DNA from 2 places in the Paenibacillus sp. FSL P4-0127 genome. Region 2 is predicted to be linked to the other one. Evidence: riboswitches for the same ligand, from Rfam matches in the RefSeq annotation. Region 2 holds a riboswitch; the other holds the start of a gene.
What was found. Region 2 has a riboswitch for cyclic di-GMP ahead of NYE74_RS16725 (transglutaminase-like domain-containing protein). Riboswitches for the same ligand answer to the same signal wherever they lie in the genome.
Positions count from the first base shown of each region.

Region 1 (15,985 bases), on a different contig from region 2:
AGGCTGCAGAAAGACTGGGACTATCCGTAGCCACATATTTTAATAGAAATATGGTCAATGAGCTTGAATTTAATACTGGCGAAATTCAATGTTTAACCAACTATCAAACCTTATTTAATGGGAAGAACACTCGTTTTAGGACAGATATTGAAGGGATAATTTTTGATGATGCCCATGTTGCCTCCCACATTGTTAGGGAAAATTTCACTCTTCATCTTCCTGAATCAGAATTCCCTACAACCTACTCCACGTTGGTTGGACAAGTCAGACAATATTTTGAGTCCATTCACCGGGGACCTGAATTCGATCAAGTAGTTGCTTTTAAAGATGACCCAAGTGTTCTTTTTATTCCTCTTTTTGTTTGGAGGCAAGTAGTAAGTCGCGTTATTGAGTCACTTACAAATGAGGGTGTTACAACTAAAAGGATCTCTATGTTTGCTTGGGAACACTTACGAAATAATTTGGATCTATGTGTAGCATTTCTAAGTTCAGATGGAATTGAGATATCGCCTTTCTTACCACCAGTTAATACTTTACCTTTTATGTCTTCATCAGTAACTAAAGTGTTCTTATCCGCTACTATGCAAAACAAACCTGAATTTGTTCGTACTTTTGGCTTCTTGCCTGATGCGTATATCGAGCCTAAAACAAGTGCAGGAGAATCTGAGCGTCTTATAGTGACTCCATATGTTAATCCTGGACTGAAAAATGGGATGTTTGATTACATCATTTTCTTATCACAATACTTCAAGATACTTATTATTCCTAAAAGCGAGCCCAGGGCTAAACGTTGGCGTGAGCATGAAATGACTTTTTCGTCAGATGATTTTACGTTGAAAGTGGAAGAATTCAAAAATGCACAAACAGGTATATTAGTTGCCCCTGCTAGATTTGAAGGAATGGATTTCCCTGGAGACACATGTAGGTTTCTCGTTATTGATGGCCTCCCTTCTGGTACTGGTAATATGGAAAAGTTCTTATGGAACAATTTGGGGGGAAACAAATTTCTTCAAGGAACAGTTGCTTCTAGGTTAATTCAAGCAATGGGTAGGATTTCAAGAGGAAATGATGATTTTGGTGTCGTTTTTCTACTTGGAGATGACATAGGCGATTGGATCACAAGAGGAAGCAATCGCAAAGTGATACCTCCATATACACGTGCTCAATTAGAACTGGGCGAGCAACTCACAAAGAGTATCTCCGACTTCCAGAGTTTGCACAAATTAGTTATGTCCGTTGTAGCCGTACCACGTGATCCCGGATGGACTTCTGTACACAGAGCAAGAATACAACCTCATTCTGTTGCAAACGAAAAGGCATCAGAAGATTCTGTGAGAGAACTTGAAGAACACAGTATACAAGTTGCATTTGCTGAACGAAAATTTATAGAACATTTATGGGATCGTGAATATCAACAAGCAGCACGCGCCTTGGAACAACATTTAGATCCTATTTTTAATCAAGACAAAGCACTTGCGGCTTGGCATGCACACTTGATAGGTTATGCTTACTTATTAGGTGGCAATACCTCCGCAGCCGAGAGATATTTTAATAGGTCTTCTAATGCTTATCGAGTCCTGGGTCGAATTAATCCTGAATCAGTCACTACTTACGCACCTCCCGTAATATTTGGCGATTCGCAAGGAGAAAGAATCGCGAGTGTTCTCAGTGCGCGCGGTGACTTCAATTACGGATCTTTTAGTGAAATGCAGGATCGTCTATCTCCTCTTTTCACTGAAAAAAATACGACTAATCAATACGAAGAAGCTTTATCTTGGTTGGGGAGATATTTGGGCTTTGCATCAAACAGACCTGATTCAGAAACAGGGGGACGTGGCCCTGATATATTTTGGACTTCCCCTGAGGTTGATATATTAATTGAAAGTAAAGAGGAGAAGAAAGATACTTCTTTTTACTCAAAAAGAGATGTTGGTCAAGCTCTAAATCATAGTGAATGGTATAAAGAAGAATTCCCGAACTCTGCCCGAAATATTAAATTAATGATTGTCGGTCCCATAATACCGGCTCACCCAACAGCGAGTCCTGGAGAACAAATGCATATTTGGACACCGTCAGAAATTTCTTCATTAGCCCATCGCATTTCATCTTTAGTGTTTGATGCTTATACAACAAGTGACAGTGCCACTTACACAGCTACATTAAATAAACTGTTAGATGAAGCGGGATTGACATATGTGAAATTATATGAATCTCTTCCTACTCGTCCTATTCAGAGGGGGCAATAAAAAGACCGAGCAATAACATAAATTGCTACAAACAGGCAATCCTCAGGGAATGCCTGTTTGTTTCAACAACAATGGAAAATTTAATTTACTCTTTGTCGTGTTGTCTACTATTGAAATTTATTTGTGTTCAATTATAATCCCTCTTCGCCCAGAATATATTCTTGATTGTTCAAACAATCGAGTTGAATCTCTCAACCTAATGTTTTGTGTCTTTTCACTCTCTCGTTACCACTAATTGAAGGTATTGAAGGCAGCCTCAATGTCCAAAATTTCAGGTCTGCCAAACAACACTTGTTTGTCCGAATCGAACAGATTGCGATACACCACCTGCCCCCGACTTGAGGAAGCGTCCACTACTTTGCCATCTCCCGCATAAATCCCAACGTGAGTAATATTCATAAATCTGCCATTACTCTCGTAGCTCCAAAACACGAGATCGCCAGGAACCAAGTCGGCCGCGCCTACTGTCAGGCCATTCTCCACGCAAAATCTGGCCTGCTCCGCTGCGGTTCGCGGCAAGTTAATACCTAGCTGACGGTAAACCCATTGGACGAGATAGCTGCAATCCGTATAATTACCCTGCCCGGCCTTCGGCTGGCTGTACGGATCGCCTAGACGAGTCAGCGCCAACTTGACGGCTTCACTGCCCAGTTCACCTTCGGGCAATTGCTGTTGAACCAAATCAAGCTGCTCCGGCGTCAAGCCAATATCCGCATCTTTACCAAGTATCGCAAACATAAGCGGGCGAAACTCCTCGGACAGCATTTCCTTCATAAGTTCCATCTGTTCACTTGTAAAGCGGTAAGTATCTGCCTGTTGCTCCGCAGTATGGCTAGTGACGGTAATATGCAAAATGCGTTCATGTCGGGTAATCGTCTCTTCGCTGGTGCTCCCGTCCTCATGTTCAACCGTAACCGTTTCCTTATGTTCTATCGTTTCAACACGAGATTCCAGCGAATTCATATCCCAAAACACCGATCGGATGATACCGTTTCTTGTTGCATCAAGTGTGGCCACATCCATTCCGTTTTCCGCATCCGTGACGGTCTTCACGGCAAAGACGGCGATAATTTCCATCCAGTTATCGATCCGCGTATTGTCCGCGCTGCCGGGATAATGATATTCCACCCGGTCTACATTGCCAGCGGATTGCTGTATCTCTACCAGTCTGGCTGCGAATTCAGCGTCCAGCTCTTGAACGATTTGGGAAAGCGGCTTGACATCGGCATCCGTATTTTCACCGGACGCAAAGATTCCGAACGGAGAGGAAATGACAGCGGCTATCGCCATAACGATGCATAGAACTACAATTACCGAACCGCTGAATCCCAAAAGCGCCGTCAATCCCTTGACGAGCAACGCGGCGGCTCTTTCAACCATTTTAACGATAAGACGATTCAATCTCGCGGCAGCTCGTGCAGTCTGGATGGACCGGCGAGCAGACATCGCCATCTGCGCAGCCCGCTGTGCTTCCTTGACGGCATTCATTTTCCCTTCAGTTTGAGCATCCGAATGATTGTTAGCGTGATCTATCCGATGCCCACTTTTTATAAATGGCGATAACGTCTTGAAGTTTCGTACTTTCCGTTTAACTGCATGACCTGATTGCTTGATTATTGTTGCCGAGGCTCGGTTTAACGGTTTCACGTACCCGATTGCTGAACAAGTTACCGCGGCGGAGAATGTTTCCTTCTTCCCGGTCGGTTTTAGATGTCCGAAATCCCGTTTTGGCATCCGTTCAGGATAGCCACCTGTTCGAGAACGATACAGAAGCCGGGCATTGACCCGGCTTCGAATAATAAAACGTTGTTTTCCTGAATGCGAACCAGAAGACAAGACGTATTTTCCATCAACCGGCTTACGGAGATGTAAGCTACGAGCAAGTCGCGGTGTACGCGTAAGCGAAGGCTCCGCATTAACATCAAGCGAGCTATCACTTGCGACAGAATCACCCTCTGGCAACAGCCGCCTTTTTAGAATGTGTCGGATTAATCTCTTGTTAATGCGCAGACTCACTCCCATTTGGACGCGTGTCGTTTTTTTCGTAGCCGCTGCGAACTGTCGCTGCGCATATTCAACTGGAGACTGAGAGGTCTTCTTGTCATTCTCAACCTGCCGTTTGACACGACCGCTTGAACGCTTTACACGAGGCAACACGTTCAGGAATCTATCCAAACGTTTGATGTCTTTCACAACATCTCTCGTTTTAATCTCTTTCATAGTCCCAATCAACTCCCAATGTTGGCAGCCATTCAGCGGGTTTGTTCGGCCAGCCGTTTGAACGTTCTCTCGTGACTTCGGCAATATTCGGGGTAACGAAGACGAATCGCTTCAAAAAAGTAGGGGGTATAGCTGCAATCAAATAATTCATGGGGAGTGGAGTGATGTTCGCCCCCCGCTTCGGTCCAGCCATTCCACAAATTAAAGGCGAGCCGGCATACCCGAGTGGAACTGCCGGTTTGCCAAGGGGCCGAAAGGCCTTCGGGCTTAATGCCGCCATTAGCAAAATCATACAAATCACGGATATGACTTCTGGTTTCTCGGGAAATGCCCAATGTATAGAACAATGCTCGGTGATAGCCGTCGTTGCATTTCCTTTCATCCATCATCTGAACATAAAACCTCTCGTGTTCATCATCTCGAAACCGAACCTGTTGCATCGTCACATACCCCTTTCGTATAGAATGCAGCGGCTGGTTGCAACCAGCCGCTGTCTGAACATGGTCCTCTATATAACCGTTCATTTTGGCAGGAAAATCGGACCCTCCCACGAAACGATTACATGTTTTTGAGCAAGGATTCCATTTGTTTCAAGCCCCGTTGAATCGATTTACGAACCGCCCGCTCATCGACATGCTCGGCTCTGGCAATATCGACTTTGCTCATATCCAAGAAATAATGGGCGTAAATCCGCCTGGCAGATTTCTCCGGCAAAAGGCACATTGCTTCATAAAGTTGCTGCCTTGAAAGTTTGCGCTCGTAATACTCCTCCGGTGAAATCGAAAGAAATAAAACATGCTGCTCAATCCCATCGTTGCGATCAAGCGAATAATAGGCCCGATGGCGATATGTTCGAAGTCTGTAAGCACCTTCTTCCAAGTCGAATCGCCGCATTTCGTGGGCAACTTCTTCATCTACATCAACCCATACATCCGACTTTATAAAAGGATACATATCCCGCAAATTCATCTTTTTCATTCATGTCCCTCCATTTTGGTTTGTTGGCAAACCAAAACAGAGGGGGGAGAACGACAGCCAACGCTACCTTTTGTGCCTTTGTATAACAGCTGTAGAAAACAAAAAGGACCTTGCCGGAGAGCGCGTCCACGCTCGATTGCGACTAGGTCCGATTGTGAAATTGAATTATATTCTTGCCGATATTTTCGCCGATTGCAGTTATGAGCAATAAGCATACATCGCCTTCACCCTCTTTCTCACCTGGCAACACCGTGTGAGAAATTAAGCGGGCTATGATGCATGGCGCTGCCCTTGTGCCGTTCAACTCCTTGGCATCTGATATTTAGCCGACAACTGCATTAGCAATATAGAAAAGCGCCGTACTTCCTTCCGCTGGGCATCAGGGAAAGAAACGACGCTTGTAAAAAAGTAATCACTGATTTTTCTTGTTGCTACCGTGGCACTGTCTGTCCACATTATCAACATAACACGAAACATGTGCATATGGCGTGCATAGTTAGTGCATAAAAAGGGCAAAACCAGTGCAGCATTCGGAACATGTTCCATGCGGCGCCGGCACTCCGACCCTCAAAGTTGAATACGGGGGTCAAATCTATGTGCAATGCGTCTTCTGAATTCATTCAATCTGCTTGAGACGACTCCAAATCCAGCAAAAACGCCCTATCTTTAATTTTCATGTAAATTTTGCGTAAAATTCGCTTCCGATGATAAAAGTACGCGCGGCGGGAAAGTGCCAGACGACTTATGGCATCTGAGGACGCAATATTATCAATATATCTCAATCGAACAAATAAGCCTTCTTCCGAGGTAAGCGACGTAAGAGCGTAGTCGATAAGACTGATTCTGGATAGCAATAATGGAATTTCATGTTCAGTGATCTGTATGCGTCGAATGACCGTTCGTAATACCGTTTCCTGTTTTCTGCCTCTGCTATGAGCCGCAACCATATGAAGGGTGCGCGTCAATTCTGGGATGTGAGCGAGTTCGGATTGAACATACTTCAATCTCGCTTTCCAGTCGTTATAGGACTTCAGCCACGATTCAACCTTTTCAAAGGGAACAGGGGCCAGATCTGCGACATCAGACACCCCTCCTTGCTGTGCATGCTTTCTTAACGTATTCCTCCGCCTGTTTGGCCCATCAATCGACTTCGTTGTACATTGTTCACGCTCCATTTCCATCGTCATCTACCCTTCTTTTCTAGATTCGCCAAAGTTGACAAGGCTATTTTCATAGTCTTCCTTTCCCTTTTTGCGACGCTCACCCCCGGTCGTATTTTCCTAAAAATCTCCCTCTTCATCAACCATTTTACCTATAAAGCGCTTAAAAATGGAGGGTGAAATTTTCATCAACACGATCAGCTCATAAAGTGTCGAATAAACACAAATTAACTCGAATTAAATACAAATTGCTAACACAAGGTTCGATCTTGACGATCGTACAAGCCTCTTCGTTTCGCTTTCTCGGCTGCTTCATGAATGGAACTGACATTGAACTTTCGAATGATGTTACGAATGTGCGATTTCATAGTGTTCTCTGTAACGCCTAATAACTCTCTAATTACCGGCTGTTTATAGCCCCACCCGATCAACTGCAAGATCTCTTTTTCAGTGGGGGTCAGCATGCAGTGTAATTCTTTACGCTTATCAAGCCCAATTTCATTACGGATTATGGATGCAGCATCTGCATGAAGGGAAGCCTGTCCCCGATAGGCTTCTCTGACGGCGTGCACGACATCCACATAGTTGATCTTGGTAATATAATTGATTGCTCCGGCCAACACAGCTTCCACAATGATTTCAGGCTCGCAGAGGGAGGTCAAGATGATGATTGGCATCAATTTTATTTTTAGAACTTCGGAAATTGTATGGAGTCCGTCCTGCCCCGATGAATGTAACACCGGATCAAGAATCATCACATCTAAATCCAATTGCTCACTCGCTCGAATGGCCGACTCCTTGTTTGTTGCAATATGAAATAGATTCATATCCGTCTCCGCATTGATCATTTCCGTCATCCGATGCTGCCAAATGGGGTCGCTGTCCACCAGCAGTACTTGTATCTTGCCTTCATTCCAACGCACGACTTCATCAACTTCTACGGGCATAACTTGCACGCTCCTCCATCTTATCATCACCTCGTTGATTGTTCTGGGAACACAAAAAAGACACGCCCCCGAAAGGCCGTGCCTTTAACTGACAGCATTAGCGAGGGTAACCCGGCGATCATTGCACGCAGGCAGAAGACCCGTGGCTTTGCGTCCCAGTCTTTCGAACTGGTTTGCCTTTTTCCTATGTCGCTTTATGATATATCGGGACAACTGATCAGATAGTCATGCATGCCCGTTAGGATGAAACCCAATCGCTACTGGATGATCCTGCTATTACCGCTTCAGTTGCCTCTCTTTCGTAGCAAATCGAGCTTTGGCAGGATTAACTTTATAGCTTACTAAGGTCGGGATGGACAGCATCGTCGGCATCCGTAGAGAGCGAGAGTTCTTCCCATTTGGCCAGTTCTGCGAGCTTCAACTCGTCAGCTTGCCGGATCATGTTCACGGCATCGCTGCCCAAAGCGAGCCATTGCGGCGGCTCTTCCATGTCGGCCACTTGAAGAATGATCTTCGCAGCCTTCTTGGGGTCCCCGATGGGACGTCTCCCCGTCCTGGCCGCGTCGCTGAAGATATTCAGCAGTATGCCGACTGTCTCTTGATACGCTTCGCCAGGCGGAATGATCTTCATCGAGGATCCTGCCCAGTCGGTACGGAAACCGCCGGGTTCAATCAAAGTTACTTTCACCCCGAAAGGCTTGGTCTCTGCGGCAAGCACGCCGGAAAATCCTTCGACGCCATGCTTGGCGGCCGTGTATGCGGCGAGTCCCGGTCCTGCCGGGCGGCGTCCGCCGATCGTGGAGAATTGAATGAACCGCCCGCTCTTTTGCTTTCGGAAGACCGGAACCGCCGCGCGGCTAACATGGACGACACCGAACAGATTGGTCTCGATCTGGGCGCGGAACTGTTCCGACGGCGTTTCCTCAATCGATCCGAGATCGGCGTATCCGGCGTTGTTCACGACAACATCGATTCGACCGAATTTCTCTACGGCTTGCGCAATGGCCTGTTTGGCTTCGTTCTCATCGGTAACATCCAGTCGAACGGCATAGGCGCGTCCTTCGCTTGCGGATACCAGTTCTCGCAACGTCTCCGGATTTCGCGCCGTTGCCACCACCAGATCGCCCCGTTCAAGCGCGGCTTCAGCAATGGCGCGGCCAAATCCGCGCGAGGCTCCTGTAATAAACCATACTTTTGCAGGCATAACTTTCGCCCTCCTTATTGAATGAACGTTTAATTAATTACTTCCTCATTAAACCACACGCCAAATCCGGTTGTCAAATGAACGTTTATTCAAGTATAATGATCCCATGATGAAAAGAGATCCCGAATCCAAAAAACGACAGCTTCTTGACGCCGCCTTGAAGGAATTCGCCGCTCGCGGCCTGGCCGGAAGCCGGGTCGATCAAATTGCCGAGCGAGCCGGGTGCAGTGCAGGACTGGTATATACCTATTTTGGCAGCAAGGACGAATTGTTCGACGCTGTGTTGCATTTTATTGTCAACGAGACTATAACCAATATTCCCATTATTCCAGAAGACCTGCCCGAGTATGCAGGAAAGCTATTCGATGCGAGCGTGCAGCATCCTGAAGTCGCTCGTGTAATCATGTGGCACCGACTCGAACGAGGCGGGACCGATCAACTGATCCCCGGAAGCATCGAGGCCGCTCGTCATAAAATCGATGTCATTCGAGCCGCTCAAGAGGACGGAAGGCTTTCATCCCGGTTTGACGCGGAACAATTGATGATACTTGTTCAAAGCATCGCTGCTTTGTGGTCGTCCCAACCTCCCGAGATCGCAGAACTGGCGGCCGCGAAATCGGATCATGCACGTCGACGCGCAACGGTAGTTGAGGCCGTCAGACAATTGATTTCCAAGTCCGGAGAGATAGAAATATAGAGAGCTTTAGGTACAGCCCTGAAGATAAAAACGACTACACACTGTACTTACAGTTTGAACCGGCGGCTAGTCATTCGTCGGTTATTTTTTTAGTCGTCTTAATTTTTGGATCGTGCATTTTAATGTTCGCTTCCTTATCATTCATGCCCCACTTTCAAACCGGCGGGGGTGTTGCTGACATCTGTTTCGCCATCGTTTTCTATCCTCTGTTCTGCCGCTTGCACGTTTGCTGGAAAAAGGCGTGAAATATGCGGCTTTGCTCTATTGCCTCTCTCTTTGATTTGTCTTCTATCTGCCAGAGGGAAAGTAGGTATAAAGCCGGGCAGCAGTTCTGCAGACGCTTCCCTGGAGGAAGAGGGTTTATACGCGGATTTCGCGGCATATAAGGCTAATTCGGCTAATACGGTTAAACTAGCCGGAGGTGGAAATAGAACGTCATCCCTTCCGGCGTGCTATGTGCTCCGAACGCCTGTTCATGAAGCAGCATAATTTCCTTAACGACCGAAAGCCCCAGTCCAGTTCCGCCCGCTTTACGGTTCCGCGAGTCTTCCCCGCGGTAGAAACGCTCCCAAATCAAAGGCAGCTGATCCTGCGGAATAAGCGGCCCCTGGTTGGTAACGGAAACACGGAGAAATTCCGGCTGAGCCTCCAGACGGATCAAGACGGCGCTGCCTTCGGTTCCATAACGGATCGCGTTGCTGAGTAAATTAAGCAGCACCTGCTCAATTTTTTCCTTGTCGGCCTTCACCCGGCTTCCGGCTTCGCCTTCCATTTGAAAGGTCATACGCTTGTCCCGGGCCAAACGCGACATCTTCTCCACGGCTTCTGCAGCCAGTTCCTCAAATGAAAAAACACTTTCTTTCAGCGGAGCCGAGCCCGCCTCAAGCCGGGTCAGCTCCAGCATGTCAGCCACCAGCTTCTCCATCCGATCCGCTTCCCGGAGAATCGTCCGGGCATAGCGGTCGCGTTTATTGTCGGCCACATGATCCAGCAGCCCTTCGGCAAATCCTTTGACAATGCTGATCGGTGTCTTCAGCTACTTGTTCCCGGATGATCGGATAGTCGTATCCCTTGTCAAGAAATATGTTGCGGGCAGTATAAAACCACGATTCTTTGGGAAAATTTGATTTCAAATGAATCCTCAGGTATCAAATCTTGTTATTTTGAACGCAACTCTTGGCAAGGAGCATTAATTTATGTACGAGCAAATTAAAACGCAATTTATTAAAAATGATGATTTTTTTCAACAGGAAGAAATAATTGGAGATTCCCCACTCCTTTTTTGCGGGTTGAACTCCATGATTGATCTTCCACGAACAATTGCCGATCTTAAGATATCCGATCGTGGCAGCAAAATATACAGACTTCATGAAGAAAAGAAAACCAGCCCCGAGTCTGTTGTTAATTCTATACTCTCGGGGAAACTTGCAATTTTTGATATCCACAAAACACAATGCCTCATCATTGAGCCAATTCCGAGGCAACTAAATCGTTCTGTCCAATCGTCAACTAATGAGAATGTCGTTCAAGGTACATTGGCGGCATTTATTGAGGACTTAACTTCCAATATTGGCATCGTTCGCGAACAACTTCGATCCACACACTTAAGAGTTAAAATAAATGAAATTGGATCAACAAAGAAGACAAAATTAGCTGTGCTGTACCTTGAAGGATCTGCGGATAACAGATTAGTTCAGCGAATTGAACAACAGATACGATCGGGAAGCTCAATCGATATCAGCTCGATACAGGAGGTTTCTAAATTACTTGGATTCCATAAATGGTCATTGATTCCCCAATTTAAGACAACCGAATTGTCGGATGAAGCAGCTAACGTTTTAGAGCAAGGCAGAGTTGTTTTGTTCGTCGATCGAATGCCTTTTGCTTTATCACTACCTAACTACTGGTGGGACACTTTTCTATTAAGCAACGATCGTCAACTTCCCAGGCCGATTATGTTCGCCGTTCGGGCACTCCGTATTTTCGGCACATTTGTATCGATTACATTACCTTCCCTATATGTGGCCTTAGTAGCAGTCAACCCGGAAGTATTACGGATTCAGTTAGCGCTTTCCGTTGCACTCAGCCGCGAAGGTGTTCCTTACCCTGCGATACTTGAAACACTTATCATGCTCCTGCTGCTTGAATTGATTCTTGAAGCAAGTATCAGACTGCCGCAAAGTGTCGGCCCCACCATAACCATGGTCGGTGGGATCATTCTTGGCCAAGCGGTCGTATCAGCCAAACTCGTCAGTAATTTACTCATTATTATTGTCGCAGCAACCACGATCGCGAATTCAACGCTAGTTGGAATTCAAAATAGTTACTTGGTGAGATCGCTTAAATATATAACCTTGATATTGGCCGCAATCTTTGGGGTAATGGGGATATTCATCGGTGTTGTTATGATTTGCGGTCTCCTCGCAAGCGAACATACATACGGAATATCCTATATCCGTCTACCATTTACGAAAGATGAGGTCGAACATGACTAGAAGTTTACATGTAATATTGATGTATATTCTGACTCAATTAGCGTTAATTTTTTTTCTATACCCGGGAGATATAATCGAGAGTACTACTGAAAGCCATTGGATCGCTATCCTAATGGGGTTTGGAATTTACTTTGCTTTTCTCTGGATATTTATGAAGGGAATGAGCTACGGCCAAGGAAGAGATATGGTGCGCTTATACTTGAGGATGGGTAAACTACCTGCCGCCATTTTACTCCTCCCGGTCCTTTATTACTTTATAATTGAAACTGCACTAACTATTCGTGCTTATTCAGAAATCATGACAATCGTCTTTCTCTCGAGCACACCCTTATGGGCAATTATGTTAATATTACTTCTCGGATCAACTTTTTTAGCTGCCAAGGGATTGAGAACCATTTTAGGGACAGGATTTTTAGTTGCCTGTTTCGGGCTTCCATTAATTCTGTTTATTTATATAGCTTCGTTTCAAAATGTTGATTGGCGATATATATATCCTTTATTGAGTAACCATTTTTCTTTTTTGACCACCCCGTCTTACTATAAAAGTTTCTTTGTTTACTCAGGCAGTTTCCTTTTTCTTGGCTTTGTACAGCCATACTATAAGTTTCAAATTCGGAGTCTGCTGGTTACTTCGCTTTGCTTGCTGCCACTGCTCCTCAGTTCTGTGTATATTCCCGTTCTGACGTTTGGGGAAGCCACTGCCCGTACATTGTTCTTTCCTTACATTGTGGTTTTGGATATTCTTCAAATTGATTGGCTCATGTTTGAACGAGTCGCTGTTTTTTTCCTGCTCAGTTTAATTTCAATGATGTTGTTGTTTCTTGCCCTGACCATTTGGCAGTCTGTTCGTATAGCAAGTCAGTTTCTTCCCAAAATTCCCTCGACCTATCTATTGATCGGGATTGTTTCCGGAGTATTTGTCATTTGCCAATCCATAACGAGTTGGGAAAATGTTCACCAGTTATTTGTTTGGAATATCTGGGTTCGTTTTTATATACTGATCGTCGTACCGGTCACTGTCTTTTGTTTGGGACGCCATGCCTTGAGAGGTGCATCCGATGATAAAAATGGTTCCAATTGTTAAAACGCTAGCTTTGACAATGATCATTGCATTATTAACTGGTTGTTGGGACAACAAAGACATTAACCATCGTACGTTACCGATTGTGATGGGGATTTCAAGCTACAACAATATTTATCAAGTTTTTTTACAAATCCCCGAGCCTGTTGAAAATCGTCTTCGGATAAAAATTGTTGAAGAAGAAGGTCATACGATTACTCAAGCAATAGACCGCATAAGCGAAAACATGGAGAGTCAAATTGATTTACTTCACCTTAAAGTGATTTTGCTTGATAAAAAACTGGCTTTAGCGGGTATGAACGATGTCTTCTCCTACCTGGTAAGAAGCAAAGATATTTCGCCTAAAGCGCTTGTTGTACTAAGCGAAGAAGAACCCCGTGTTTTTTTTGAGAGCACTAAAGATAAAGTAAATCCCGAAGGCAACAATTTCCCCGATTTTTTTGAGAAAGATGCCGGTTGGAATCCACAAATCGCATTAACGAGAATTTGGCAAGTTTATCGCAGCGTACATTCCTACACACAGGATGTAGTTCTGCCTATTGTCAGGCCGGGTCGATCAACCACAATAGATCATGTTGGCTCGGCAATCATCAAAAATGGACGGATGGTCGGCCAAATCAATGCCGACGAAACACTCCTGGTTAATATGTTCCATGGTCATAGCGCGCAAGGAAAAATTGAAGTTATGGAGCATGCAAGTATCTTGATTAACCAGGCTTCGATTCGCCATCATGCTCAAGTCATTGATGGAAAACCCGGCTTAAAGACTCATATGACAATAACGGTCAGTATTCTTGAAAATAGGGGGAATGTGTCAGCAAACATCATAAAAAAAGAATTGAGCGAACTGATCAACTCAAGATTTGAACGACTGTTTACTCAAGCAAGAAGAGAACAGGCAGACATTCTTTCGCTTGGTCAGGAATTTCGAAAAATCTTTCCAAGATGGAGGTTAAAGGATTGGCGTGATAAAATCTATCCTGATTTAAATGTAGATTTTGATGTAAACATTATTATTCAGGACCAAGGGTTCTTAAAGGGTGTCTAATCAATTATACGGTCGGATGTGGAGAGCCGCTGTATGATTATAGTTTATTACCCACAACAAATGGCGGCCGTATCGCTACGATAGCCGCCATTATCATTTATTGAAACCTTGTCGTCACAGCCCGGCCAGGAATACGCACGCCCAGCTTTGTCTCTTGCGCTTCTAACCTTTTTCTCTCTGGGCGCGGTTCCCGGCTTCGATGATTACTACGCTTGCATATGCTCGACCTCGGCTTTGTAAATGTCGAACAGATGCGCCAGGGAGCTGCGAATGTCGTCGGCGTTCTTCGATTCAACCGCCTTGGCGAGATCGATCTGCCCCTGCAGCAAGGAGTTGGCATCGGCCTGCACCGCAACCAACTTCGCTCCGGCTGTCGTCGTGCTATCGCCTTCCGACAGCTTAACCGTTACGCCCTGCACCGCAACCGCTTTGCCGGCCGGAATATCCTTGCCGGTGAAATCGATGTCCGTATCAACCGGTGTCAGCGCAAGACCGGAAGCATCGGCTTTCCCGATATTGTTCTCGCCACCGGACACCGTTGCAAACCCTTCTTTCAACACCGTTCCATCCATTGTATTCCCTGTCTGTCCGTCGAAGTCGATAGAACTTTGCGACGGAACAAGCGACTGCACCGCAACCGCTTCGCCGGCCGGAATATCCTTGCCGGTGAAATCGATGTCCGCATCAACCGGCGTGAGCGCGAGGGGGCTGCCGTCCGGTGTCAGCGCAATGCTTGGCGAGTCGACCCTCAGCGCTTGTCCGGCGTTGGCGTTCAGGGCGTCGTATTTGGCCAGCAGGCTTTCCCACGCTTGGACCGTATCCGGCGCATAGCGCTTGGCGACCGCCAGCGGGTCCTGCAGCTTGAACGCGAGAGCCGAAGCCGCGGTGACCGCTTTGACCGGACCATCGGAAGAGAGCGGCGCGGCGTTGGCGGCGATCGGGCTGGCCAAGGCGGACAGCATCAGGGCGGACAGGGCGACTCTGTTGACGATACGTTTTTTGTTGTTCATGAGAGAACATCTCCTTTGAAGTGTAGTTTGTCTTACAGGTCTCAGTGTATCGCCCAACGATGGCAGGACATTGGTGAAATTGTGGAAAAACGATGGCACAAACCGCTAACGGAACGACACTTGTTATAATGAATAACAGAAAGGGGATTTTTCGCATGAACGATTATTTCATCGCCGTCGTGGACGATGATCAGCATATACGCAATCTCGTAGAAGCCTATTTAGTGAAGGAAAATTTCCGCACGATCGGGCTGTCCTCCGCCGAGGAGGCATGGATGCTGTGGCGGAACAACCCGCCCGATCTGTGGGTGCTCGACATTATGCTGCCGGGCATGGACGGCTACGAACTGTGCCGCCGTATTCGCGAGGAAGCCGACGTGCCCATCATCATCATCTCCGCCAAAGACGGAGAGGTCGACAAAATTCTCGGCCTGGAGCTGGGCAGCGACGACTATCTGGTCAAGCCCTTTAGCCCCAGAGAGCTGGTCGCCCGGGTGAAGCGGCATCTGCAGCGCTGGTACAAGCCGCGCCGGAGCGAAGACTCCCCGGGAAAGACGTCCCCCGCCCAGCCGATCGTCGAGGTCGGGCTGCTGCAGCTTCTGCCGGAGGAACGGCGCGCATTCTGGGACAAGCAGGAAATCGACTTGACGTTTAAGGAATTCGCGCTGCTGCAAGTGTTCGCCGAGCATCCTAACCGGGCTTATACCCGCGAAGAGCTGCTCGTTCTCGTTTGGGGCGACGATTACTTCGGCAGCGACCGCGCCGTCGATCACCTGATTAAGCGGCTGCGCAAAAAAATCGAGCCGTTGCCGATCGAAGCGGTATGGGGACACGGCTATCGGCTGCGGACGGAGGGGGGAGAACAAGGATGAAGCTGGTTCATCAAATAAATCTGGCCT
Region 1 is NZ_JBBOWY010000002.1:587,888-603,872, reverse strand. It holds gene NYE74_RS29190 (tetratricopeptide repeat protein) at 1-2,246, shown strand, start outside; gene NYE74_RS29185 (C40 family peptidase) at 2,478-4,466, opposite strand; gene NYE74_RS29180 (DUF6075 family protein) at 4,499-4,906, opposite strand; gene NYE74_RS29175 (RNA polymerase sigma factor) at 5,025-5,444, opposite strand; gene NYE74_RS29170 (hypothetical protein) at 6,065-6,625, opposite strand; gene NYE74_RS29165 (response regulator transcription factor) at 6,856-7,551, opposite strand; cyclic di-GMP riboswitch class I at 7,654-7,739, opposite strand; gene NYE74_RS29160 (SDR family NAD(P)-dependent oxidoreductase) at 7,883-8,755, opposite strand; gene NYE74_RS29155 (TetR family transcriptional regulator) at 8,862-9,452, shown strand; gene NYE74_RS29150 (sensor histidine kinase) at 9,859-10,476, opposite strand; gene NYE74_RS29145 (spore germination protein) at 10,649-11,947, shown strand; gene NYE74_RS29140 (GerAB/ArcD/ProY family transporter) at 11,940-13,031, shown strand; gene NYE74_RS29135 (Ger(x)C family spore germination protein) at 13,006-14,076, shown strand; gene NYE74_RS29130 (hypothetical protein) at 14,283-15,086, opposite strand; gene NYE74_RS29125 (response regulator transcription factor) at 15,242-15,958, shown strand; gene NYE74_RS29120 (sensor histidine kinase) at 15,955-15,985, shown strand, end outside.
Region 1: another riboswitch for cyclic di-GMP. It lies ahead of NYE74_RS29165 (response regulator transcription factor); the one in region 2 lies ahead of NYE74_RS16725 (transglutaminase-like domain-containing protein).

Region 2 (15,985 bases):
CATAACCGCCGTATTCGGCACTTTATCGACGACCAGCACGTTCTCCAGCTTGGTTTTGAACGTGATTACGTAAGGCGAGTTGATATCTCCCAGTTCGATGCGGAACGTATTATCCGCCGCCTCGGTAATTTGGGCGGGATCCGTTACCTCGGTTCCCCGAACTACCGAACCATCAGCCCCTATGGTCGCTTTATAAACTTTCACTTCATCTTTCAGCAGTTTTTGATCCGCTTCTAATTTGTCGGTCAACACCGCGTTGTTGACCGGGTTGCCGTTATAGTTGGCTACGATCTCCCAGGTGAGTACCTTGGTCTTCGGATCATAACTTTTTCCAACTTTACGGCCGTTTTGCTGTGTTTCGGTATTCGGTTTAAACGGAGCCTGGAGTGGGTACGCAACTCCAGGCGTGTTTTCCGTCCAATCCAATGTTGCCTCGTTCAGATACGGATATTTGTCCGGAGTAAACTTCGTACTGTAGGTAATGGTGTACTTATCCGTTATTTCTTCGTTAAACGTTAAAGTAAACCCTTTGGTTGGGTCTTCAACCTCTAAATCGTATGTGGAACTGGTTACTGTTTTCCCCGGTGAGGTTACTTTAACGCTGCTCGGAATAAATTCCAGACCGCCGCTCGTAAACGTATCCTTGATCACCAGATTCGTCATCGGCTGCTTATCTTCGTTGACGACGATGTTCCAGGTGATTATCTTAGCGCTGTAATCGACACCGCCAAATGATTTTACCCCAATTCCGCTCTTAAAGGTGAACGAATCGGAACCCTTTCTCTCCTTGCCGTCGACCGTTGCATAGATGTCGTTAGTAACCGGAGTATCCTTATAAATGCGGTCTATCGCTTTGGTTTGATATTCAATGTCATAGGCGGTAGTAACCTCTGATTCAAATTGCAAATCGAACCCGTTTTTGCCGTTGTCATCGGTCACCGGAATTACTTTGTACGTGATGCCGTCAGCCGGTTCGTTCGTTCCTGGCTTAAGCACTTTGACCGAATCCTCCACCAGCACCATGCTGTTGTTGAAACGGTCATGAATCAGCCTTTCGCCGGCTGGGGTTATCGTCTTTTCACCATAATTGTATTGCACTCTCCAGGTCACCGTCTGAGTCTCTTTATCGTAGGAGGTGTCCTTTTTGGTGAAAAGCGGCGTGCGGGTAATCGTAATCGTCTCATCATCCGCCTTCGAAACGCCATTGTCTCCGGTCAACTTCGCGCTGTTCGTAAATTCGGTCTCTTCCTCACCCGTTACCAAAGTCGTGTATTGAATGCGGTAAGCCGAATTGATGCTTGGCTGATTAAAATTGACCTGGAATCCCGAACCGTCCGGTTCAACGGCCGTTCCGTAGGTTGTGGAGCCAGGTTCGACCAAATTCCCCAAGTCAGGCCCTCTGTCGACATTCGGCAGCAGCTCGTAAACCTTGATCGAGCTTTCATCCAGCTTCAGTCCCGGCGGAATCTGGTCGGATACTTTCGCATTGTCGATCTTGTCGAGCGAGGTATTGACGTCGATCGTCCAGGTGATGGATTTGTCCTTGTCGGCAATCCCGGTCTTTTTCAGGAGCGATCCGTCCTTCGGCGCGAGCTTGATCACAGCATTCTGCTCTCCGCCCTGAATCGGGAAAGAAATCGGCACATCCGCTCTGCCCTTGATCTCTTCGCTAAGCACCGTATTAACCTTAAAGGTGCCCCAGACTCTCGAATTGTCGACGTTTTCGTTGAACACGATCTTCACATCGCCGTTCGTGCCAACCGTGAAATCGGCGATTGAACTGCCGTCGTCGATCGTCAACTTGCCGTTTACCTCGTTGAAAATTTTAAACTCCTTAGGGATTTTGAATTCAAATGTGCTGCCGTTTGTGTAGCCATGTCCATCCGGCAGCTCCCATTCGTATTCGATGCTGACGGCGTCTCCCAACTTGGAACGCTGCTGATTGGCGGGATTGTAAACCGCGTCGATTACCGTCCCCTTCGCATCCTTAACTAGGACTCCCTTAATGATGCTGTCTGCATTTTCGGCCGCAGCCGCAGCCGCACCTGCAGGGGCAGCCAGTCCATACGTAGCATCGGTCGCACTGTACGCAGCCTCTCCGCCGGAAGCTTCATCCGGATTTGCGCTGACCTGCGCCGCTCCCATACCAAAGACGCCTTGGAAGAACAACGCGCCGGCCATGAGTAAAGCCATCCATTTTTTCTTCATGCTTTTAGAGCACTCCCTCCTTATCTCAAATGTGTTCATTTATAATATCTTAATTTTTTTCCAATTCCCTCCTCGTCCGGTTTATGTAATTGGGCGACGCTTTCATCTTAATTCGTCGTTCTGAACAAATTCTCAACAAATTATAAAAAAATTCAACAAAAATTATGATTATTTTAATAGCTCCCGCAGTTCTATTGTGAAAGTTGTCTGATCCCCTGCTTCAAAACCCAACGTATAAAACGCAAAGAAATTTTTTTTCTTTACGGCCTCCACCAGCCAGTGGCAAAAATCGCTAACTTCGTCGGTTTCCCGGCTTCGGCCGTCCCGATAGACTACCTGGGGGTAAACGAACCTCAGCTTGACCTCGCCGCGCCACTCAAAACGAAAAAAATTTCTGCCCTTCCGGCGTTGCAGCGAAAAATGATAGTCCCGCTCCCGCTCTTGCAATAGATAAAACTGACCGTTGCAAAAAAATACAGGGCCATGCCGCGTGGCTACGATCCCTACCCGGTTCCCCCGGTAATCCATATAGAAACCCCTGCTCCGTTTCCTTTTATCTTGTTTCGTCAATTCGATCTCCGTAAGCGAGGGCAGTTCCACCCCCCGTGAATCGTCCCTGAAATGGCCGACTACATTCATCTCCAAAAAACTCCCTTAATTGCGAACGTTGCGAAAAGGCCGCAGAAAATTCGACTGAAATGGTTCATTCGGAGTATACGCGCAAGATCTATACAAATTCTGAACAAAAAAACCGGCCAACGGCCGGTCAAGATGGCTTGTTCTATGATAAAAAAACGCCGGAAGCGGGCGGCTTAACGTGCCTGCCCCGCTTTCTCCGTAAATTGTCCATACCATTCCGTTATGTAGTGGCTGGGCTCCACGTTCAGTTCCTCCTTCAGTACGGCTGCGAGTTTGCGGTACTGACGGTGCACCATGGCAAAGTTCTGCTGCAGTGCGTATATTTTCATGAGGGCAAAATAAGGCGCCTCTTCCTGGGGATGAAGGGTGCGGATGTTGTGATAGTAAGCTCCCGCCTTCTCCCAAAGCTCTTGCCCGAGGTACCAATCGGCGATCGCCAGCGAAGTGTGAAGCCAAATGGCCTTGAGCCGCTGGCGCTCGCTTTCCGTCCACCAGTAATCGTATTCCTGCAGATAATCTCCGGTGTAGATTTTCATCGTCTCCAAATATGCGTCCAGCGAATCGCCGGACACGGGCGGCAGCGCAGCCAGCTTGGCCTCCCATTCGTCGATATCCAAGCGGACCTGATGGGTATTCAGGATGTAACCCTCCATCGTATTCACAATTTGAAAATGGTCTCCGTAAGGCTTAAGTGTTTTCCGAATATGGTACACGGACGTATATAATTGCGAGTTGACCTTGTCCGTCTCGTATTCCGGCCATAAGACATCGATCAAAGTAGACTTTCGGACCAACCTTCCCCGGTGCTGCAAGAGATAGAGAAACAACTCCTGCGCCTTCGTCGTGCGCCACTGCAGGAGGGTCGGCTGTCCATGCCGCGCCTCCACCTTTACCTGTTTGAACAAGCATATTTTGATATCCTGTTCGGAACCGGCGACTTGCTCCTGTCCCGCTTTCAGCCGCTCCTGAATCCGATCCACGGTTTTGGCCAGGCGCTCGGCTCTGATCGGCTTGAGCACATAATCCAGAGCGTTTAACTCAAAGGCTTTTATGGCATATTCATCATACGCCGTGACAAAAACGATATGTATCTCCGGTCTTGCTTCCAAAATCCGTTCCGCCAGTTCAATACCGTTGATTTCCGGCAGGCTGATGTCCAAAAACAGCACATCCACACGTTCTTGGAGAATTTCGCCCATCCCCTTGACGGGGTCGGTAAATTTCCCGACAACCTCCACGTCGGCAAGCTTCAGCAATAACCGTTCCATATAATTCAAGGCCAGTTGTTCATCATCCACAAGTATTACTCTCATAAGAGCCAGACTCCCCCGCTTGGATACTCTTCCCCTTTATAAGAAGATTAGCATATCCCGCCCAAACAAAGAAGCCTTGAACAGTCGTTCAAGGCTCTTTTTTTTCCTATTCGTCTTATTATTGAACTGGCTTAGTATAACTTGTCCGCCTTATATTTCGAAGCATCTTTGATCATTGTAAAAGCGGTCGTCGTTCCATTCCAGCCGGCATCGGCCGTCGTGTCGATAACCACCCAGCGTCCGTTTATATAAACTTCATTCCAGGCGTGATATGTTTTTACATAGTCGGAAGATCCCATCGCCAGCTTGGCCGGAACCCCAACGCTGCGCAGCATCCCCGCAAACAGGGAGGAAAAGCCGTAGCAGGTGTCCTTCTTGGCAGTCAAGGTACGCTCGATATTCGGCAGGTAATTCGATGTAGCGGTAAACGCCAGGCTGTCGTCGTATTTGATGGTGCGGATGATGTAATTATAAATGGCCTTCACTTTATCTTCATCGGCAGCCGCATCTTTCGTCAGCTCCGCCGCCTTCTTTGCCGCCAGACCGTCTATATTCCAATTCACATTTTGCGTCGAACTCAGATAGACCGGCGTCTCATCCTGCAAATCAAGCTTCACCGTATCCTTCTGCACAAGGCGGTACGTAGTCCCTTTAATCTGTTCCAACAGGCTGATCGTGTAATCCCCGTTGCCCATTTGCAGCGGGAACGTCTCTCCTTGGGCACCGTAGGTCAGATTATAGGTATACTTATTGTTCCTTTTCTCGATCACCAGCTTGGTCTTGACATTCAGCTTCACGTCGTAATAAATGGTCACCGCTCCCTGAGACAGGTTGTCCTTATTGAGCCAGCCCTCAAGTTCGGCCGCCCGCGCCCCTGTCCCGCCGAAACCGGCAAACAAAAGTACAAGGGTCAACGTTGCAAACATCAATTTACGCATAAAAAATAAAACCTCCTTCGGTAACTGGCTGCCAGTAAAAAATTTACAGGCCCTGTAGCTTTGCGTCCCTGCCTTTCGACAGGTTTGCCATTATCGTGTAAAGTTTTATGTCCTTCTCTATCTCTATCGGAAGCGTTGGCGTCATTTATTAGCCCAATAAGACGAAAAAATCTAAAATTTTTAATATTTTTTTGCGACTTTAGTCTCAGTTGATAGACGAACTTTGCAGACGGGGCCGTTCATTTCGCAAAAAGTAAAAATAATAAAAAAGTACCATAATCATCTCCAAAGCTGCGAGAATGAGATAGATATTACTGTACACACCGGAATTCGCAAACAGGTTTAACGGGTTCCAATGCACGCTGCCGCCTTGATCCACAGCCTTGCTGTAGACGCCGGCCGCCACCGCGCCGGAAAGAAAGTTCGACATCGACAACAGCCCCATGCCAACCCCGGTCTGTTCCTTGGCCAGCGTCCGCGATATCGTGCCTGTCAAGGCAATTTGCATAAACATCTGTCCGACGTTGCCAAGGATCAATAATATTGCAATGATGGGGACCGCCGCTCCCGCGAAGATCGAGATCAGGGTAAAGCAAACCAGCAGCAGCATGGACGCGCTGCAAAACACAAACGGGTTGCCCTTGGCATCCGCCAGCTTGCCTCCAGCTCTGCCCAGAACAGCCGACACCGCCGCCCCCGGAACCATAGCGAAGCCAATCCAGCCCGAGGCAAGCCCGTTGACATCCGCCAGCAGCTGCGGCGTCAAGAACGGGAGCGCGTAACCGATCCCCATCGCCAGTATGGCTATGAGCAGCCCCAGGGAATAACTTCTGTTGCGGAAAAGCTGCGGATCCACGAACGGGTGAGCCGCAGTCCGGTTGCGGATAAAAAACAACAAGAACAGGAGCAGGCTGCCCAGATAGAAGGTAATTCGGCCGTAAGTAACGCCCAGCAGCAGCAACGCAACCGCACCGCCCAGCAGACCGGCCCCCAGCCAATCGACTTTGGCGTATTTGGGCGCCTGCTCGCTTAAATAACGGCGGTAAAACGGCAAGGTGACAAGCATCAGCATCGGAATGCAAAACAGCCAACGCCAATCGACCAGACTGACGATTAGCGCCGAGACGACCGGTCCGATCGCCCCCCCGACAGCCAGTCCGGTTGCCGTGATGCCGAGCGCGTATCCGCGGCGTTCGGGCGGAAAGTGGCGGACGGGAATGATCATCGCCGCCGCCGGAATGACCGCCGCTCCCGCCGCCTGCAAAACCCGCCCGGCCAGCACCATCCAAAACGCCTGGGCGGCAAGCCCGGCGAGCGAGCCCAGACAAAACACGGCCAAGCCAAACGTGATTAAATTTTTGAACCTGAATACGTCGGCCAATTTCCCGTAGATGACCGATCCGATCGCATAGATCAGCATATAAATGGTGGATACCCAGCTGACCTGCGCCACGGATAATTGGAACTCGTTTTTAATTTCCGGCAGCACGATATTAAACATCGTAGCGCTCATCGACGAGAGCACCATCGTAAACGCCAAAATACGGATCAGCTTTTCGGCTGAATCGCCCTCTGCCTGCTTTCTCATAACAAATCATGCCCCCTCAAAAACCTTTGTTATGAGATATTTTATATTTGCATATTGATAATTAAAAATATATATTTAATTATAAAATCATATACTACAGTATATTAATAGAAAGGAACGAACGGTATGGAATTGCTGCAGCTGCAATATTTTCAGACGGTCGCCCGCTTGGAGCATATGACAAAAGCCGCGCAGGAGCTTCATATCGCCCAGCCCGCGCTGAGCAAAACGATCGCCCGCCTGGAACAGGATTTGGGCGTGCCGCTGTTTGACCGGCAGAGCCGGCAAATCCGGCTCAACCACTTCGGCAGAGCGTTTTTGAAAAAGGTGGATCTCGCGTTGAACGTGCTTGAGGAAGGTCGGAAGGAAGTCGCCGATCTGGCGGGAACCGAACGGGGAAGCATTCATCTGGCGACGAACAACCTGGGCCGGATTACTTCCGCTATAAGCGCCTACCGGACTGAGCATCCGGAAGTGAATTTCCGCATTTTGCAAACGCCGCCCGCTTCCATGGAGGAGTTGGTAAATTTGCTGGAAAACGGCGAGGTGGATCTGTGTTTTACCGCCGCTTCCATCGATCATCCGGATATCCGCGAGCAGCCGGTGCTGGACGCCGAGGTGTTTTTGGCGGTGCCGCCCGGCCATCCCTTGGAACGGCGCAGCAGCATCCGACTGGAGGAGGTGGCGGCCGAGCCTTTCATCGAATATAAAACTGGCCATCCGTTCCGGAAAATAAACGCGTCATTTTGCCGCGAAGCGGGCATTTCGCCGAACATCGTCTGCGAGGTGGACGAACCGTCCGCTTTGGGCAGCCTGGTGCAGGCCGGACTTGGCGTAGCTTTTATGCCCGCATGCCGCAAAGACGAGACGCCGCCTTATAAAATGCTGCGCCTCGAAACCCCCGTATGCCGGCGCGTCTTCCGGATCGCCTGGCTGGAGCGGCGGTATCTTCCCAAAGCCGCCCGCAGCTTCGGCCGGTTTTTGGCCGAATATTACGCGGAGCTTCAGGCGCCGTAAGCTGCAGCGCCATCCTCCGGCGTCCGGCGGGCCGCCGGTCAAGTAAAATACTCCAGCTTCGCCTTTGGAAAAAAATCTTTCATATAACCGAACAGATGCGTTTTCAAATCCTCCTCTTCCTCTTTCGGATAGATATATTTGCCGATGCCGTATTTGCCCCATTTGTATCTGCGTTTTTCTTCATCCAGTTCCAGCTTGGTCATCGGGTAATTTTTCTCGATCACCCGTTTGGCCGGTTTCGTGAAGCGGTGCTGAATGAATTCAAACGTAAGGTCCTCTTTCGCCTCGGCCGGCAGTTCGGCATCCAGCCGTTCGAACATATGGCGGTACCCGTCCTCCCATCCTTCGTGAATGTAAATGGGCGCGACGATAAAGCCAAGCGGATATCCGGCCCGGGCCACCTTCCCCGCGGCTTCGATTCTTTGCTCCAAAGGCGAGGTGCCCGGTTCGAAGTTTTTAATGATGTAATCGGCGTTGACGCTGAACCGGAACCGTGTTTTTCCGTTATGCCTCGCATCCAGCAAATGATCGACATGATGAAACTTCGTGACGAACCGCAGCTTGCCGTACTCGGACTGTCCAAAGTGCTCGATCGCCCGCCTTAGCGTATGGGTCAGATGGTCGATGCCGACGATATCCGAAGTGCAGGAAGCTTCAAAACGGGTGTATTCCGGGGCGCGTTCGGCCATATACCGGTCGGCGGCGTCCAAAATCTCCTCCACGTTGACATAAGTGCGGATATACGGCTTGCTCCCCATCGTCGTTTGCAAGTAACAGTAATGGCAATGCCCCATGCATCCGGTGGCAAAAGGGATGGCGTACTCCGCCGAAGGTTTGGATGTGTCGAATTTCAGCGTTTTGCGAATGCCGACGACCAGCGTGGACTTGGCCACCCGGTATTTTTGCAGATCGCTTTCGCCCGGCAGGTTTCTGACCTGGTTGTGGGAAGTCGTGTACCGGATGTCGAGATCCATGTCCTTGAATTTGTCATACAGCGTTTGACCGAGCGGATAATCCAGCGCGTCCGGCTCAAAGTAAACGAGCTTGGGAACAAACGGCTTCATTCCAGGCCCCCCTCGGCGGCGTCCCCGAAGTAGTAGCTGTAGGCCTGCTCCGCCTCATCCGCCGACGCGTATACGGCCATTTCACTGGTCAACGGGTAATAGGTTTCGTACAAAAAAACGGCGAGCTCCCCCGGCCGCTCCGGGTTGTTGACCACCGCGGCCTCCTGGATGTTGGCGACGTCCTGGGTATGCGGGTTGCGGTAAAACACATAAACGATATCTCCCGGCGCAAAGGTTCGGGCTTCGTCTAACATCTTCATCGAATCCCCTTCTTTTTATGGAATGGTGAAGCTTTCCCTTTGCTTTAAAATATTTCCTTGGCCGGGAGCAATTATTTTTCCACGTTGTGGAAAAACAGGCAACCCAGGAAAACCTTATTTCCCCTCCGATTTCGAAGCGGCGCTTTTCCACAATATCCGGTGCTGTGTCCGGCTTAGTTTCTCGTAGAACAGCGTGGAGTTTTTGCGAAATACTTGAATGACGACGTGAATGAAAAACGCCAGATCCATCAGCAGAACCAGCATGGCCAATAACGCCCTTGCTCCCTCCGGCAACGATCCGGAAGGAAAGGCAACCAAACGGTTCATGCCGAAAATCCCCCAATAAAGCAGGCCGTAGCGGACGATGATCGACATGGTTCCCGGCCGCGCTTCATCACCTTGCTTATTTCTGCCTCGGGTCAATTGGGCTGCGTAACCCGCATCGGCATCCCGCTTTTCCGTCGGTTCCGCTTCCTCGATCCTGATGCGAACCAGCCATTTGCCGAAGGTGCAGCCGCCGGTTAGGTATGGAAGCAGCATAAAGTAAAGACCTGTCGCGACGAAATAAGCCGCCGGAATCCGCAGCACGTGGCAGACGGCCAACAGCACCGCGCAAATGACAACATCAAACATCCAGGCCAAACCGCGGCGGGTGTAGCTCACCCTTTTGGCGGACAAATCCACACCCCGGTCCAGATGCTCGATCCTGGGCAAAAAGCGCGACAGCCATTCGGCGGCGAGAAAGCCGATCATTCCGCCAAGCGTGTTCGTCATCAGGTCGTCGATATCGAACACCCGGTAGGCGTTGTCAAAAATGCCGAATATACCCGTCAGCTGCGTCACTTCAAACAACAGGGACAGCAAAAAGGACAGCAGCAGGCAGCGAATCGGCCCAAACCGGAAGTAGTAACGTATGATCATCCCGAACGGCACCGTCAACAGGACGTTGAAGGCCACCTGCAAAAAAGCCCGCTCCTTCAGCAGCCGCCAATACGTTGAAGGCTCTCCTTTAACGACGCTGGTCTCCTTCAGGATATCCTGGATGAAATGAAACGGAACGAGCTGAACAGGCGATTGGGCGAGCGGCGGATTGTGCCGCGTGGCAGGAAAGGGCAGCATGATCAGAAACGCGGCGTTCATCAGGTACAGCAGTAACAGGTACAGGACGAACGCCCGCACTTTGTTGATATACCCGTGCCGGCGGTACTGGACGACGAGAAAAGGCATCGTGAACAGCAGCGCGGCGAAAGGAAAAGCCATAAAGGCATAGGAAATAGGGAACAAATACGTTTCAAATTTCAAAGTTTAAACCCCTTCTGCTCATAAAATCTTAACTATCTTACCATAGGACGTTCGAAGCCGCATTTTAGTTAGCCAAAAAGTCCGGCAATTTATGCAAAAAGCTTTCCCGCGCTCCAACTAGTGGAACGGGGAAAGCTTTTGCCGTTTTGGTGGATTGCAGCGAATAATGACTTACTCCGGTTTGTCCGGCGTTTTCGGCGGAACGTCCATGCCGGCCGCTTCCCTGGAGACCGGTTCCTGCGGCGCCCGCACTTGTGAGGCTGACGCCTGCTGGGCGGGGTCCTGCGGCGGCGGCACCTGCAAGGACGGCGCTTGCGGGGCAGGCTCCTGCGACAGCGGCACCTGTGAGCCGGCTGACTGCTCGGCCGGCGTCTGCGCGGGCGCTGTCTGCGTTGCCGGTTCCTGCGGAACCTGCGCCTCGTTGGGACGAGCCTGCACGGCCATCCCGTTCGCTTGCTTCCAGGCTTCCCCCTGCGCGGCTCTGTTCTGCGCCTGACGGCGGCGCAGAAGCCAAAGCGGCACCACGATAACCGCAGCGATGGCGATCACCGGCAGCGCCCCCGCCAACAAGACGATCAGCCACTGCAGGATCAGCGACAGCACTTCGATGCTTCCCGTCAGCGCCTGCTTGGCTCGCTCCAAGAGCGGGGTCTCATCGCCCTCTGCCATGGCGGATCCCGCCTGCTCCGGTTGATACAAACGGATTTCGACCGTGGAATAGGCGACGTTGCTGTCGATGTACCGCATCCGGCCTTTGATCTGCTCGATTTCCGTCTGAATCCGCTCCAGCTCATTCACGAACTTAACCAGTTGGCTCGTTTGAGTTGCTTCCTCCACAAATTTAAGGTACCTGGCCTCCATCGCTTCCTTGACTTTAAGCCGTGATTCCAGGTCCACGTACTCCTCGGAAACGTCCTGTCCCTGAATGGTGCGCTGCATTGATTTGGGCTTGAGCTGTTCCAGTTTGTCCAGGAACGGAGAAAACCCGGCGGCCGGCACCTTTAGGATAAAATTCCCGCCAAGCTCGTGCTGGGACTGATTTTCGGAGAACTCGACGATATAGCCGCCCGTTAATGCCACGAGATTGCGGATTTCGGATTGCGCTTTAGCGTAATCCTCCACTTCCATCACGACGTTGGCCCGGTATATCAGCTTCTTGTTGAAGCCGGTGTCCGCTGTTGCCCCTTGAAATCCCGGGGAGGTTTGCCCCGCTCCCGCAGCGGCATTGGCGGTGCGTCCGCCTTCCCCCGCTCCCGCCGAAGATCCGGCCCCTCCGCCGGAGGACTCGGCTTCTTCAGTCCCATCGGCCGCATCGGACTTCTCCGCGACCGATTTGTCCGTGCTCCTGGCTCCACCCAGCCCCATTCCGCCATCGGCGGCCTCATTGGAAGCTTGATCGCCTACGGCCATGTCAGCCGCCGGTAAAGCGTTTTCCATGGATTGGGATGCGCTGCCCGAATTATCGCTTGCGTTCCCGCATCCGCCCAGCAGCCATAACCCTAAAATGACCGCTCCTAATACCGCAATCTTTTTACACCATTTCCCCAATGAAATGCCCCCCTTGTCATAAACAGGCTTGAGCGCTCCGCATTTTCTTATCTGCTCTGTACTGTTTTATCGCGGAACGTCTCTTACCTGTCTTGACGCCTCCAAAGTCTGGAAGGTTGCCGTCTTCGAAAAATAAAAATAGTCGAACCTTCCAGCATGGTGGCACTTGGACCAAAGGCCCCCTAACTTGGCTGCGACTCCGCTGAACATTTAAAGCAAGCATCCGCCGTTAAGTCCCCGGTGCCCTTTTGTATAGCGCCGAGAAAACCTTCGTAACCAGGTTGTCTGAGAAGCTCAACTGCCCCATAGCGCAAAACATAAGAACAAAAAATGCACTAGCGTTGCAAGAACACTAACATCAATTTTCAGCAAAACCCACATTTGGATTATTGAAACTATAAATGGATTTTTTTACAGTCATTTTTTAAGCTTAAGACCAAAAAGTCAAGGTTACCTAATGCGTAGGTCGCGATGTCCCATTAAATGTATATAATGGATATTATTCCTTGAACTTGCTTGGCTTAATTATCCCAACCATTGTGCGCACCGATAACGCTTTGGGACCTGACCCCGGACGTCTCCCCGGACTACTTCGACTGGGTTTCCGATCCAGTTCGGTTCGAAAGGATCGCCATGAACGGTACAAATACTCGCGGAGAATCCGGAGCACTTGCCAGTTTGTTTTTGCCGTTTGGGTGCTGTGCCGGATGTGCTCCACGAGCAAGGCAGTAATTAAAGCCAAGAATAATTGGTTCCAAATAGCCTGTGGTTTATGACTGTGCAGCTTCTTCAATCGCAAATGTTGCTTCAGCCATTTAAAATACAACTCGATGAGCCAGCGATTTTTGTAGATCTGCGCGATTTCTTCAGCGGTCTTATCCCATACCGATGTAAAAATACGATAAGTCCGTTCCTGCTCGTCATAAAACTCCACCAAACGAACGGAATGTTCCATGGATCGGAAGGAACTGCCCACGCAAACCTTGGCGTCCCGCGTGATGTTCGAGCCTTCCGGAACAGGATACTCCTCAATGACGGTGGCAAGCGCGCGATCTCGCATACGGATCACAAACTGGATGTTGTCCTGGACCCATTGATCCATCCGGGCATAATCATCATAACCGCGATCCATCACATAAATCGCATCCGAGGGGACGACCAGTTCAACGGCCCCCGCACGATCCCCTACATTGAGCGAACTGGGGATCATGGCATCAGGAAATAGCTTGTCGGGAGCTGTAACAACGAGGCGCAGATGCATCTTGACGCCGCTACTCTTATTTGACATCTTGGCCCAACTTCCAAGTTGAAGCGGCAGTCGAATGCTGGAAGAATCAATGATGTGCAATTTCCCGCTCTGGCCCTGGTGGCAAGCACGTTGCTGTGTTTGTGATGCCAGATGCTGAAACATCCACTCCAACAGCTCCGTTGGGATCTGATCGAGTTTTCGGGATAATTGCGAGCCGCTGATACTCTCCAACTGTAGAAGCTGCTGAAGTTTCGGCTCAGCACGAAGTGCAATTTCCATTTCACCGTAAGATGACCATTGTTTCAACTGAGCATTGATGAAGAGCATGATCGCTTTCATCGTGGTAAGTTTCTTGGTGTAATGGTCGAAGAGTAAACGTTGATGCACATCGATGGGCAGTAAGGAAATCAGTTGACGAATGACCGTTTTAGCTTTAACGTTATCCATGGATGGTCTCCTTTTGTAGAGAGTTATGGACAACGTACCTACCTCTTTACAATAGGAGATTTTTTATGCTTTTTCCATGAAAAATGATCATAATTACCCATATTTAACTAATATTTGATTATTCGCGTTAGGTTTTATGCAACGCTAGTGCAAAAAATGTCCTTATTCCGGCGATAACCCCCATTCAAGGAGAAATAAAGGCAATTTATGCCGCTATTTTTCCCGATCACCAGGAGATGCCCACATTCCGGACCACTTATAGGAAAATAAGGACATAAAATGTCGCTAGTGGGGATGAACATCCCTAGGTCCGGATAATAAGTACATAAAGTGCACTAGCGTTGCAAGAACACTAACATCAATTTTCAGCAAAACCCACATTTGGATTATTGAAACTATAAATGGATTTTTTTACAGTCATTTTTTAAGCTTAAGACCAAAAAGCCAAGGTTACCTAATGCGTAGGTCGCGATGTCCCATTAAATGTATATAATGGATATTATTCCTTGAACTTGCTTGGCTTAATTATCCCAACCATTGTGCGCACCGATAACGCTTTGGGACCTGACCCCGGACGTCTCCCCGGACTACTTCGACTGGGTTTCCGATCCAGTTCGGTTCGAAAGGATCGCCATGAACGGTACAAATACTCGCGGAGAATCCGGAGCACTTGCCAGTTTGTTTTTGCCGTTTGGGTGCTGTGCCGGATGTGCTCCACGAGCAAGGCAGTAATTAAAGCCAAGAATAACTGGTTCCAAATAGCCTGTGGTTTATGACTGTGCAGCTTCTTCAATCGCAAATGTTGCTTCAGCCATTTAAAATACAACTCGATGAGCCAGCGATTTTTGTAGATCTGCGCGATTTCTTCAGCGGTCTTATCCCATACCGATGTAAAAATACGATAAGTCCGTTCCTGCTCGTCATAAAACTCCACCAAACGAACGGAATGTTCCATGGATCGGAAGGAACTGCCCACGCAAACCTTGGCGTCCCGCGTGATGTTCGAGCCTTCCGGAACAGGATACTCCTCAATGACGGTGGCAAGCGCGCGATCTCGCATACGGATCACAAACTGGATGTTGTCCTGGACCCATTGATCCATCCGGGCATAATCATCATAACCGCGATCCATCACATAAATCGCATCCGAGGGGACGACCAGTTCAACGGCCCCCGCACGATCCCCTACATTGAGCGAACTGGGGATCATGGCATCAGGAAATAGCTTGTCGGGAGCTGTAACAACGAGGCGCAGATGCATCTTGACGCCGCTACTCTTATTTGACATCTTGGCCCAACTTCCAAGTTGAAGCGGCAGTCGAATGCTGGAAGAATCAATGATGTGCAATTTCCCGCTCTGGCCCTGGTGGCAAGCACGTTGCTGTGTTTGTGATGCCAGATGCTGAAACATCCACTCCAACAGCTCCGTTGGGATCTGATCGAGTTTTCGGGATAATTGCGAGCCGCTGATACTCTCCAACTGTAGAAGCTGCTGAAGTTTCGGCTCAGCACGAAGTGCAATTTCCATTTCACCGTAAGATGACCATTGTTTCAACTGAGCATTGATGAAGAGCATGATCGCTTTCATCGTGGTAAGTTTCTTGGTGTAATGGTCGAAGAGTAAACGTTGATGCACATCGATGGGCAGTAAGGAAATCAGTTGACGAATGACCGTTTTAGCTTTAACGTTATCCATGGATGGTCTCCTTTTGTAGAGAGTTATGGACAACGTACCTACCTCTTTACAATAGGAGATTTTTTATGCTTTTTCCATGAAAAATGATCATAATTACCCATATTTAACTAATATTTGATTATTCGCGTTAGGTTTTATGCAACGCTAGTGCATAAAGTGCCGCTATTCTCATGGCCGGCGGTTGGTCGTCCAAGTAGCCTACGGTCATCGAACTTGTAGCCACTTGTTCGCTTCCTGCGCCGGACGGTTCATCGCTGCTGTAGCCTGCGGTTCGTTGTTCCTGCAGCTGTTCGTCGTCCAGCATCCGACGGTTCGTCGTCCGGCAGCCGGCTGCCGAGCACAGATGTCCAGGTTGTGTCCGGAGAACCTACGATCAATCACATATGTATGAAAAAAACAACGGAGACCCTGCTGTACAGTCAGGGTCTCCGCATCTATGGTTAAGGGGGATGGCTTTATACTACAAGGCTATACTTAAAACAAGATGAAAATCAGTTTAAAGTTTAATGAAATGTCTCATAATTCATAATTCATAATTCACGATTCATGATATTTCTTCAGCACTATGACCGCGTTATGTCCGCCGAACCCGAACGAGTTGGACAAGCCGATGTCAAGCGCGGCCTTTCGCGCAGCGTTCGGCACGTAATCCAGATCGCATTCGGGATCGGGATTCGTCAGGTTGATCGTCGGCGGGATCACCCCTTCGTTCAGCG
Region 2 is NZ_JBBOWY010000001.1:3,695,877-3,711,861, reverse strand. It holds gene NYE74_RS16740 (collagen binding domain-containing protein) at 1-2,208, opposite strand, end outside; gene NYE74_RS16735 (hypothetical protein) at 2,377-2,847, opposite strand; gene NYE74_RS16730 (response regulator) at 3,021-4,160, opposite strand; gene NYE74_RS16725 (transglutaminase-like domain-containing protein) at 4,292-5,098, opposite strand; cyclic di-GMP riboswitch class I at 5,115-5,197, opposite strand; gene NYE74_RS16720 (MFS transporter) at 5,304-6,686, opposite strand; gene NYE74_RS16715 (LysR family transcriptional regulator) at 6,813-7,703, shown strand; gene splB (spore photoproduct lyase) at 7,742-8,767, opposite strand; gene NYE74_RS16705 (transcriptional regulator SplA domain-containing protein) at 8,764-9,027, opposite strand; gene NYE74_RS16700 (VanZ family protein) at 9,142-10,287, opposite strand; gene NYE74_RS16695 (DUF4349 domain-containing protein) at 10,501-11,877, opposite strand; gene NYE74_RS16690 (IS4 family transposase) at 12,377-13,573, opposite strand; gene NYE74_RS16685 (IS4 family transposase) at 14,073-15,269, opposite strand; gene fabF (beta-ketoacyl-ACP synthase II) at 15,807-15,985, opposite strand, start outside.